2 regions of the Novosphingobium sp. NBM11 genome follow, and region 1 is predicted to be linked to the other one. Evidence: predicted binding sites of a transcription regulator. Region 1 holds the regulator's gene; the other holds the start of a gene.
The links. Region 1 encodes LexA, which represses DNA repair genes until DNA is damaged. Its sites were predicted from a motif close to GTTCCNCNCTTGTTCT; they were not measured.

Region 1 (5,806 bases):
GGCATCTACGGCGCGGCGGCCAACGTCGTGGCCATTCCGCTCACCACGTTCGTGACCATGCCGCTGATCGCGCTGGCGCTGGTGCTGGACGTGGTGGGGGCAGGCGGGCCGGCGTGGTGGCTGACGGGCAAGTCGCTCGAACTCCTGCTGTGGCTGGCGCACGTGACGGCGGGGCAGCCCGGCGCGGTGACGTTGATGCCGTCGATGCCGCCCGGGGTGTTCGCGCTGTTCGTTACCGGCGGGCTGTGGCTGGCGCTGTGGACCGGACCGGTGCGCCTGTGGGGGCTTGTTCCGGCAGCGGTGGCCGCGCTGGTCTTTGCCACCATGCGCCCGCCCGACATCCTGGTATCGGGCGATGGCCGTCACGTGGGCGTGACCGGAGAAGGGCCGGAACTGCTGGTGCTGCGCCAGACGCGCGGGGACTATACCCGCGAAAACCTGCTGGAAATGGCCGGGATGGAGGGGAACGTCCGCCCGCTCGACACCTGGCCCGCTGCGGTCTGCAACGCCGACTTCTGCCGGATCGCGCTGAAGCGGGGCGGGCGTTCGTTCGCGGTGCTGATGGCGCGCGGGCAGAATCTGGTGGAGATCGGGGAGTTGAAACGGGCCTGCGCAGCGGCCGACATTGTCATCGCAGATCGCCGCTTACCACGCACCTGCCTGCCCAGGATGCTGAAAGCGGACCGGGCCTTGCTGGCACGGACCGGCGGGCTCGCCATCGATCTTGCCGCTGGCACCGTGCGCACCGTGGCCGAGACGCAGGGGCACCACGGCTGGTATCGCTGGCGGGCGACGCGCCGGCCGGAAGCCGCCCCGTCGCCCGCTTCAACGGATCAGTGATAGCGGCGCAGCAGCCCCGCCAGCTTTCCCTGCACCTGCACTTCATCGGGACGGTAGTATTGCGGATCGTAGGCTGCGTTGGCCGGATCGAGCCGGATCATGCCCTTTTCGCGGCGCAGGTACTTGAGCGTCGCTTCCTCGCCCCGGATCAGCGCCACCACGATTTCGCCATCGCGGGCGATGTCCGTGCGGCGGACCAGCGCGAAATCGCCATCGAAAATCCCGGCATCGACCATCGAATCCCCGGACACTTCCAGCGCGTAATGCTCACCCGCGCCCAGCAGGGCTGCGGGCACCGGCAGTACGCTGGAGCCTTCCAGCGCCTCGATCGGGGCACCGGCGGCGATGCGGCCGTGCAGCGGCACTTCGATGACGTCGTTGGCCGGCGCCGGTGCGGTCTTCGGCGGGCTGCGCAGCGGCACGACCACATCGTTGGCGGGAGCCGTGCGCGACGCGGCCTTGGTGGTTGCGCTGTCCGGCTGGCGCAGCACTTCCAGAGCGCGGGCGCGGTTGGGTAGCCGACGGATGAAGCCGCGTTCCTCCAGCGCTGAAATCAGCCGGTGGACGCCCGATTTCGATTTGAGATCGAGAGCTTCCTTCATTTCCTCGAACGAGGGGGAAATGCCGGACTCCTCAAGCCGGAGCTGGATGAAAGTCAGCAGTTCGTGCTGCTTGCGCGTCAGCATTGCGCGTCACTCCATAGTGAACGAATGCGGAACGAATAAGCAACTAAAACGCACCCGTCAAGCAATTCCGCCATTTTCCAGCAAATAGACCGGAACATCCGTTCCCGCTGGCGTCAATGGCGCGCGGGCTTCGCGCCGGACCAGCGCGTTGCTGCGCGCGAGCGACGACAGCGCACCGGAATCCTGCAGGGGATCGAGCGTCACGCTGGCACCGTCCCAGCGGGCGCGCAGGAATTCGGTACGTCCGCCGCCCGCCGGCATATCCTGCGCGAGGCGAGCCGGAATCAGGCGCGGCAGCGTTTCCGCCGCACCCAGCGCGGCCCGGAGGAGCGGCAGCAGGAACAGGTAGCCGGTCACGAAGGCGGCGGCGGGATTGCCGGGCAGGCCCAGGATCACCTGTCTGCCGCGTTGCGCCACCATCAGTGGCTTGCCCGGCTTGATCGCGACCCGCCAGAAATCGAGCGTCGCGCCGGTGGCCTCGATTGCCGGGCGGACCAGATCGTGATCGCCCACCGAAGCGCCGCCGCTGGTAACCACCACATCGGCATCGCGCACGCGGTCCAGCGCGGCGGCCAGGTCGTCGAGCCGGTCGGGGATCGGCCCGATGCGATCGGTCACGACCTGGCAGGCAGCCGCCAGCGCCGCCAGCATCGGGCCGTTGCTGGCGGGAATCTGGTGCGGCGCGAGCGGGGTGCCGGGGGCGACCAGTTCATCGCCGCAATCGATGACGGCCAGTTTCACCGGCCGGCGCACGGCAAGGTAATGGTGCCCGGCGGCAACGGCGAGCGCGATCTGCGCCGCGCCCATGTGTTGCCCTGCCGGCAGCAAGGGGGCATCGAGGCTGAAATCCATGCCACGCGGACGGATGTGCTTGTCACGGGGCACGGGCGGTTCGCCCGTCAGGTGCAGGCTGTCGTCCTCGCGCGTGGCGTCTTCCTGGATCAGCACCATGTCCGCGCCGTCGGGAACCACGGCGCCGGTGCTGATCCGCACCGCCTGTCCGGGCGCGACCGTGCCATCGAACGGATGGCCAGCGGCGCTTTCGCCCGCCACGGTCCACGGGCCGGGCAGGTCGGCCGCGCGCAGGGCGTATCCGTCCATGGCGGAGAGCGCGGCCTCGGGCTGGTTGCGCCGAGCGGTGAGCGGCTGGGCAAGATGGAAGCCCAGGCATTCGGCGGCGGGGCGACGTTCCACCGGCAGCGCGGGGGCCAGCGCGAGCAGGCGCCGCTGCGCCTCCTCCAGCGGTAACGGTGGGGTTTTCATGCCTGGTCTTGCCGCTCTTCGTCCGCGCGCCACGTGCCCGACTTGCCGCCGCGCTTTTCGATCAGGCGGACCTGTTCGATCACCATGCCTTTGTCCAGCGCCTTGGCCATGTCGTAGATGGTCAGCAGCGCGATCGAGACGGCGGTCAGCGCTTCCATTTCCACGCCAGTCCGGCCGGTGAGCGAGGCAGTGGCAGTCACCTCCACGCCATCGGGCACGAAGGCGAACTCCACTGCGACCGCATCGAGCGCAAGCGGATGGCACAGGGGGATGAGCTCGCCCGTCTTCTTCGCCGCCATGATCCCGCCGATCCGCGCTGCCGCCAGAACGTCGCCCTTTGGCGCATCGCCCTCGCGGATGGCGGCAAGCGTGGCCGGCGTCATGCGGATGCGGCCCTGCGCGATGGCGACGCGCGCCGTTTCCGCCTTGCCGCCGACATCGACCATGCGCGCATGGCCTTGTGAATCGAGATGCGTAAGCCCGCTCATGCGGAGCAATCTTGCGAAGTTGACAAAGTTGACACGGTCCATGGCGAAGGAACACGGGGTGGGCACGGGCCGGTAAAGACCGCGCCGCGACAAAAGGAAAAGCAGGCTGTCATGCCGTGGTCATGCCAGAGGATCGCGGCTTAGGACAGGGGGTTAGGGGCCGATCAGTGCCGCGTGGTCCGTTCGTCATTGCGAGCGGAAGCGAAGCAATCCAGAGCCGCGCGTGCTGCCCGGGATTGCCGCGGGGCTGCGCCCCTCGCAATGACGACAGGGTGGCCGTCCAACCCTACCAGTCGCGCCAGCCGTCGATTTCCTCCAGCAGCCGCTTCTGCCCGGCAAGCCGGGCCATCTCGGCGAGAGCGGCGCGGATGTCCGTCGCGCTCCGCCGTGCCGATCATGCCGCCGATGCGGTGATCGCATGGTTGAACCACGCCACGCAGCGCTTGAAGATCGCGCGGGCGGCGGGCTTGCGCGGCTTCGGCGCCAGTGCGGAGAGTTCGGCGCAGGCCAGCAGCAGCGCCCGGCGCGCGCCGGCCACGAACGCGGGCGGCAGCCCCGTATCGGCCGCGCTCCAGCCTGCCAGCGGCGTTTCGGCACGCAAGCGGTCCCACGTCAGCCCGGCCATCCGGGCGGCGAAGCGGGTGCGGGCGGCGGCTGCTTCCGCCTTTTCGGCGATCTGTTCGCGCGCGACTTCATCGCGCAAGGCATCGCGATCATGCGCCCAGCGCCATTCGCCCTCGGCAGCCTCGCTCGCGCTGGCGAGCGAGGTGCCATAGCGCGCGCCGATGCCATAGCAGGCGATGGCTTCGGCATGGGCTCGGTCTTGAGCCGACAACGGCGTTTCGCCCAGCAGCATCGGTTCGCGCAGGATGCCGCAGGCGGCGGTCTCGGCGAGCGATGGGCGCGCGGTCCAGATCCCGTCCAGGACAAGAATCACGATTATCGGGGGGCTGGCACCGATCACGCGCAATGCGGCCCATCGCCCGGTTTCGGCCGGCGAAAAGCGCGTGAACGGAGCGGTGCGGAAGGAAAGGACCGTGCCGGCGGCGGGCAGAACGCGGCGCGATCCCCGCAAGACTGCCTTCATGCCACCTTTCACCTTGCCGCCCGTGCCGTTGGGACGGGATCGCCCCTACTGCCGTGCCGGGACGCGAGGTATGGTGAAAATGGACCGATGCGGAGCGGCGGATCAGCCCTGGAGCAGGGCCTTTACCGCCGCCGTGACATCCGCCTGGCGCATCAGGCTTTCGCCGACCAGGAAGGTGCGTGCGCCGCACTTTTCGAGCCGCTGGAGATCGGCATGGGTATTGATGCCGCTTTCGCTGACCAGCAGCGTGCCTTCCGGCGCCAGTGGCGCGAGCCGTTCGGTGATGGCGATATCGGTGACGAAGCGCTTGAGATCGCGGTTGTTGACGCCGATCAGGCGCGAACGCAACCGCGCGGCGCGCTCCATTTCCGCCTCGTTATGGACTTCCACCAGCACGTCCATGCCGTGGTCGATCGCGGCGGCCTCGATCTCGGCCATGGCACCGTCGTCCAGCGCGGCGACGATGATCAGGATGGCGTCGGCCCCGATCGCGCGGGCTTCTGTGACCTGCCAGGGATCGACCATGAAATCCTTGCGCAACACCGGCAGCGCGCAGGCGGCACGGGCGGCGATCAGGAAATCCTCGTGCCCCTGGAAATAGGGTGCGTCGGTCAGGATCGAAAGACAGGTCGCGCCCCCGGCTTCATACTGCCGCGCGTGTTCGGCGGGCTGGAAATCGGCGCGGATCAGGCCCTTGGACGGGCTCGCCTTCTTGATCTCCGCGATCAGCGCGTAGCCAGCGGCCGCTCTCGCGCGCAAGGCCGCCTCGAACCCGCGCGGGGCGCTCTGCCCGGCGGCGCGCGCGGACAGGTCGGCCAGCGAGGTGGCGGCCTTGCGGTCGGCGACTTCGCTGCGCTTGGTGTCGCAGATCTCGGTGAGCTTGTCGGTCATCGCGGCGCTTTAGCGGGACTGCGCGGGGCGAGTCGAGAGGGTGGTGCGGTGTGTCTCGACTTCGCTCGACACGAACGGGGACAGGGTGTCCTTCAACCTCCGTTCGTGTCGAGCGAAGTCGAGACACCAGCGCGCACGCAATCCCGGCTCTAGCGCAGCGCCACGATCCAGCAATCGAGCAGGGCCTTGGCCAGCCCCTTGTCGATCGCCTCGGCCGCTTCCTCCACGCCTTCGTGCCAGTCGCGCGCTTCGCCCGCGACCATCAGCGCGGCGGCGGCGTTGAGGAGGACGGCGTCGCGATAAGCGCCGGGTTCGCCCAGCAGCAGGCGGCGCAGGGCTTCGGCGTTATGCGCGGGATCGCCGCCCCGGATTGCCTCGATCGGTGCGGTGGGCAGATCGGCATCGGACGGCGCGACGCGGCGCATCACGATCTCCGCGCCGGTCACGTCGGCCAGTTCGTTGCCACCGGCGAGCGAGAGTTCGTCCAGCCCCTCGTCGCCCGAGACGACAAAGGAACGCGCGGTGCCGAGCCGGGCCAGCGCATCGGCATA
Region 2 (5,806 bases), 3.7 Mb from region 1:
CGAGGAAGGACCGGCGGATTTCGTTCGTCGACGTCATGAGCCGCCGATTAAGCGAGCGTTCGGCCCGGAACAAGCACGTTTCGCCGATCAATGTGATCGCACATGCTATTCGGCCGTCGCGCGCACCAGCCAGACCGCCGCGGGGAACGAGACGACATCGCCTGAACGGTGGCTTTCGAGCAGATTTGCCAACCGTTCCAGGAAGGCTGGCCGCTCCGCTTCGGACATCACGCGAATCGCCCGCGCCGCGGGACCGATCCGGCCGAAGAACGCCAGCGCTTCGGCCACGGCATCGGGTCCGGCTCCTGCGATATAGTCGAAATCGACCGGGGTGAACGTCACGTCCCGCCATCCGCGCAGGCAGGTGCGCACATGATCGGGATCGGCGAACGCGAACGGCCCCGGCGCGAAGGGATCGCCTGAAGTTGGGGGTGGGGCTGACGCGGATGCGCCGGATTCCGGCAGCAGCGAAGCGATCCCGCTCGCCCAGCGATTCTCGCGCGGGGTGCGGAAGCAGGAGAAGACGATTCGCGCGCCCGGCGCGGCTATGGCGGAAAGGTGCGCGAAAGCGGCCGGCGGTTCGGGAAAGAACATCACGCCATGGCGCGAGACATACAGGTCCGGGGCCTGCTCCGGCTGCCAGGTCGAGGCATCGGCAACGGCGAAACGCACGTTGTCCAATCCGGCAGCCCGTGCCGACGCAGCCGCCACCAGGTCCGCCGAAACGTCGACACCGGTCACCATCGCATTGGGGCGGCCCCGCGCGAGCGCAAGCGAGAGTTCGCCGGCGCCACAGCCAATATCGACGACGTACCGCCCCGGCTCTTCATCGATCGCCGCCAGCAGATGCGGCGTCATCCGGGAAAAGCTGCGGTCCGTTCGGGCCTGCTCGTCCGCCCAGCTCCGACCCACGCCGCCCTGCCATTCGCCGATGTCCGTCATGTCCGTTCGCCTTCTTCCCGACCCCTCCCGACGCCAAGAAACCGGCACCGCTCCTGCCGGGGAGCGTGCCGGTTCTTTGGTCTGGCTGGACGGACGCGAGCGAGAGGAAGATGCCCGCGCCCGTCAGCCTGAAGGATCAGATGTCGTCGTCCGCGTCCGGCCCCGCCATCAGTCCTTCGGCAACCTGTTCGGTGCGGCCGCGAATGGCGGCTTCCAGACGGTCGCAAACTTCCTTGTTCTCGCGCAGGTAATTCTTCGCGTTCTCGCGCCCCTGGCCGATGCGGATCGAATCGTAGCTGAACCACGCACCCGACTTTTCGACGAGCCCGGCCTTGACCCCGAGATCGAGAATCTCACCGATCTTGGAGATGCCCTCGCCGTACATGATGTCGAATTCGACTTGCTTGAACGGAGGCGCGACCTTGTTCTTGACGACCTTGACGCGGGTGGAGTTGCCGACGATCTCGTCACGGTCCTTGATCTGCCCGGTGCGGCGGATGTCGAGCCGGACCGAGGCATAGAACTTGAGCGCGTTGCCGCCGGTGGTGGTTTCGGGATTGCCGTACATCACGCCGATCTTCATGCGCAGCTGGTTGATGAAGATCACCATGCAGCGCGAACGGCTGATCGAACCGGTCAGCTTGCGCAGGCTCTGCGACATCAGGCGCGCCTGCAGGCCGACGTGGCTGTCGCCCATCTCGCCCTCGATTTCCGCCCGGGGCACCAGCGCGGCGACCGAGTCGACCACCAGCACATCGATCGCGTTGGAACGGACCAACGTGTCGGTGATTTCCAGCGCCTGTTCGCCGGTATCGGGCTGCGAGACGATCAGCTCGTCGATGTTGACGCCCAGCTTCTTGGCATAGACCGGATCAAGCGCGTGCTCGGCGTCGACGAACGCGGCGGTACCGCCGTTCTTCTGCGCTTCGGCGATGACGTGCAGCGCCAGCGTGGTCTTGCCCGAGCTTTCCGGCCCGTACACTTCGATCACGCGGCCGCGCGGCAGGCCGCCAACCCCGAGCGCGATATCCAGCCCGAGCGACCCGGTGGAAATCGCTTCCACCTGCATGGTCTCCTTCGAGCCGAGCTTCATCACCGAGCCCTTGCCGAATGCCCGGTCGATCTGGGCGAGCGCCGCGTCGAGCGCCTTCTGACGATCCATTTCCTTGTCTTTGCCTTCCTGAATGAGCTTGAGCTGCGCCGCCATGGCTTCTCGTCCCCTTGCTAGAGATGGCTGACCTGAACCGTCAACAGGGACTATGTACCCACTTTGTTCCATAAGAACAAGATGGGAACGAAAATTTTTCCCGGCATCGCCGGAAAATCATCCATACCATTGTAGATTATAGATTTTATGCGCCTCGCAGCACTTTTTCCACGGCCGCGACGATCTGCGCGACCGAGAACGGCTTGGCGATAAAGTGCATATTGGGGATGTCGATATCGCGCCGCAGCTGCTCTTCGGCATAGCCCGACATGAACAGCACCGGCAGATCGGGCTTCAGCCGGCGAATCTCCCGCGCCATGGCGGGGCCGTCCATCGAAGGCATCACCACGTCGCTCACCACCAGGTCGAACGGCCCGTTCCGGCCGATCGCTTCCAGCCCTTCCTCGCCGTCGGCGGCGGTGGTCACCTCGTAGCCTTGCCGCACCAGCGCGCGCTCGGCCACGGCGCGGACGGTGTCCTCGTCCTCGACCAGCAGCACGCGCCCACCGCCGCTCCATTCGCGCCGGACATCAGCCTTCGGCTTCGGGCCTTCCAGGCTGGTTGCCGGATCGGGGGCATGGACCGGCAGGTAGATCGAAAACCGCGTACCCCGGCCTACCTCGCTTTCAGCGAAGATGAACCCGCCCGATTGCTTGACGATGCCATAGACCGTCGAAAGCCCGAGCCCGGTGCCCTTGCCCTTTTCCTTGGTGGTGAAGAAAGGTTCGAAGATCTTGCCGAGCAGCGCCGGCTTGATACCGTGGCCGTTGTCCTCGACGATCAGCGCGGTGTAATCGCCGATCGGCAGGATATCGCTTTTCATCCCGCGCACGTCGGCGGCGGTGATGCGCCGGGTCATCAGCCGCAGCACCCCGCCGCTCTTGTTGTCGGCCATGGCATCGCGCGCGTTGACCGCCAGGTTAAGCAGCACCTGTTCCAGTTGCACCGGATCGGCCCGCACGAAGCCAAGGTCGCGGTCATGCGTCACTTCCAGCTGGATCTTGCCGCCCAGCAGCCGCTTGAGCAGGGTGGACACCTCGGCCACCACGTCGGGCAGTTGCAGCACTTCGGGGCGCAGCGTCTGCTGGCGCGAGAAGGCGAGCAACTGGCGCGTCAGCGATGCCGCGCGGTTGGAATTGGCCTTGATCTGCTGGATATCGTCGTAATCGCTGTCGCCCGGCGTGTGGCGCATCAGCATGAGATCGCAATACCCGATGATCGCGGTCAGCACGTTGTTGAAATCGTGCGCCACGCCGCCGGCAAGCTGGCCCACGGCTTGCATCTTGGTGGCTTGCGCGATCTCGCGCTTGAGGCGGGTTTCCTCGCTCGAATCCTTGAGGCTGAGCAGCACCGCGCCATCGCCCAGCCCACGCACGCCGGCAAGGCTCAGCGAAACCGGCTCCTCGGGCGAGGACCGCAGCCGCACCGCCACATCGCCCGCCGTCGGCGCCCCTTGCGCGTAACGGCGCACGGCATCGGCGAGCGCGCCCTTGTCCTCGCGGATGACGAGGTCCGAGGGATAGGGAGGCGGCATCGTGTCGTCATGGCCGGCGGCGCGCAGGAAAGCCCGGTTGGCGAACAGGAAGCGCCCGTCGCGGTCCGTCATGGCCAGGCCCAGCGGCAGCCTTGCGAGCAAAGCCTCGATCTGCGGCAGGCCGGTGCGCGCGTCGCCCACCCCGCCCTGGTTGTCGAGCAGGATGAACAGCGAGGCGGTGTGCGAGGGATCGGCATCGATGCCCCCGTCCGGATCGGCTACCGGCAGGTGGATGAAACGCACCGGGATGCCCTTGGCCCCCTCGCGCGCGTAGTAGATCCGCTCCTGCTCGTCCGAGCGGAACCAGGCCACGAATTCGGTCCCGGCAACCGCGCCGTTCTCTTCCCCGCTGGCGCGGCTGGCGAACGCGGTATTTCCGGCAAGGATGCGCCCGTCCGGCGCCACGACCGCCGCCTGGATGCTTTCGCGGGCCAGCGCGCGGCCCACCTTACCGCCGATGTGCTGCACCATCTCCGCCACCAGATCGCGCTGGTTCACGGGCGTGAAACGCCACACGAGGTAATCCTCGCCCCGCCCTGCGCGGGCGACTTCACCGCTCCAGCGGCCGGTCGCGGTTTCGATCAGGTCCAGCGTGGCGCGCCCGTCGCGCCAGGCGGTGCGGGCGGCGGCGTCGAGCGCCTCGGCCTGCGGCTTCGACACCGGCAGGCGCGGCGGCGCGGCACCAAGGCCGAACCATTCGCTGAACCGCAGACTGGCGCAGGCCAACCGGCCGGCGCGGTCGGTGATGGCGATGCCCATGTCCGGCCGCTCGATCGCGGCATGGGTCACCGACCAGTCGGGCGCGGCGAAATCGGGCGCGGCCACCTGCGGGCGCAGGCGCAGGGCCAGCCGAAGCGCACCGCCCAGCAGCAGCGCGCCACCGGCAAAGGCCACCGCGACCACCGGCTCGCCCGATACCGCCCACAGCAGAACGGCCGTCGCCACCAGCGCCCCGCCCAGCAACAGCCATTCGCGCCAGGGCGCCCTGGCGTCCTGCGCCACGGGACCAAGCGCGAGCGGCGATTCGTTCATTCGGCGTGATCCCGCGCGGCCGCGCGCATCAGCCGCGTGCGGCGCTTGTGCCCGGTCCACCAGCGCCAGCCGAGCGCCGAGAGGACATAGCCCGCCACCGCCGCCAGCAGCGAAATCAGGAACAGACCGATCAACAGCGATGGCGCGGCATCGCTGCCCAGCCACGCGAGCCATTCCCCCACACCCGCTCCGCGCGTAACCAACTCACGCACCGTCAGGAAATCGGCGTGATAGCCGAAGCTGTTGCCCACCCAGATCGCGCCGGGCAGGAACACGAACAGCGTCGTCGGCGGAATCGAGATGAACGTCATCAGCGCAGCCAGCGGGATATTGCCGCGGACGGGAACACACATCAGTGCTGCGCCAACGATCTGCACGCCGGGAATCAGCGCGAAGATGCCGATGAACAGGCCCGCCGCCACGCCGCGCGGCACCGACCGGCGGGTGAACCGCCACAGCTCATGGCGCGCGGCGAGCGGACGGGCGAAGCGGTTCTGCTCCATCTGCTCGCGCGTTGGCATGTTGGCCTGCGCCCATTTCACGATCCTGTCGAACATCGCGTCCTGCGTTCCACCCGTTTCCCGCCGCCCCACCTTCGGGCCGATTTCGCCGCTCTAGCCCTGCCCGCTTTCGAACCGGTGAAGCGCGTCAGCCGTGCTCCTTCATGATCCGCGCCTTTTCGCGCTTCCAGTCGCGTTCCTTGATCGTGGTCCGCTTGTCCGCCGCATTCTTGCCCTTGGCCAGCGCCAGTTCCACCTTGGCCCGGCCCCGACCGTTGAAATAGACCGACAGCGGCACCAGCGTCATGCCCTTGCGTTCCACCGCGCCGTGGAACTTGGAAATCTCGCGTTCCTTCAGCAGCAGCTTGCGCGGACGCTTGGGCTCGTGGTTGAAGCGGTTGCCGTGGCTGAATTCGGGCACGTTGGAATTGATCAGCCACACCTCGCCGCCTTTGACCTCGGCATAGCTTTCGGCGATCGATCCCTCGCCGAAGCGCAGCGATTTCACTTCCGTGCCGGTCAGCACGATTCCCGCCTCGTACACGTCCTCGATATGGTAATCGAAACGCGCACGGCGGTTCTCTGCGACGA

Region 2: the regulator LexA is predicted to act here: its motif matches at 2,223-2,238, upstream of recA (recombinase RecA).

What each region holds. Positions count from the first base shown of each region.
Region 1 covers NZ_VUOG01000001.1:3,938,902-3,944,707, forward strand. The annotation lists gene F1640_RS19050 (ComEC/Rec2 family competence protein) at 1-840, shown strand, start outside; gene lexA (transcriptional repressor LexA) at 834-1,526, opposite strand; gene F1640_RS19060 (molybdopterin molybdotransferase MoeA) at 1,584-2,789, opposite strand; gene moaC (cyclic pyranopterin monophosphate synthase MoaC) at 2,786-3,277, opposite strand; gene F1640_RS19070 (hypothetical protein) at 3,672-4,364, opposite strand; gene trpC (indole-3-glycerol phosphate synthase TrpC) at 4,467-5,255, opposite strand; partial or broken gene trpD (anthranilate phosphoribosyltransferase) at 5,405-5,806, opposite strand, start outside.
Region 2 covers NZ_VUOG01000001.1:194,074-199,879, forward strand. The annotation lists gene alaS (alanine--tRNA ligase) at 1-37, opposite strand, end outside; gene F1640_RS00975 (trans-aconitate 2-methyltransferase) at 106-942, opposite strand; gene recA (recombinase RecA) at 1,079-2,149, opposite strand; gene F1640_RS00985 (response regulator) at 2,295-4,715, opposite strand; gene F1640_RS00990 (DUF2062 domain-containing protein) at 4,712-5,272, opposite strand; gene smpB (SsrA-binding protein SmpB) at 5,364-5,806, opposite strand, start outside.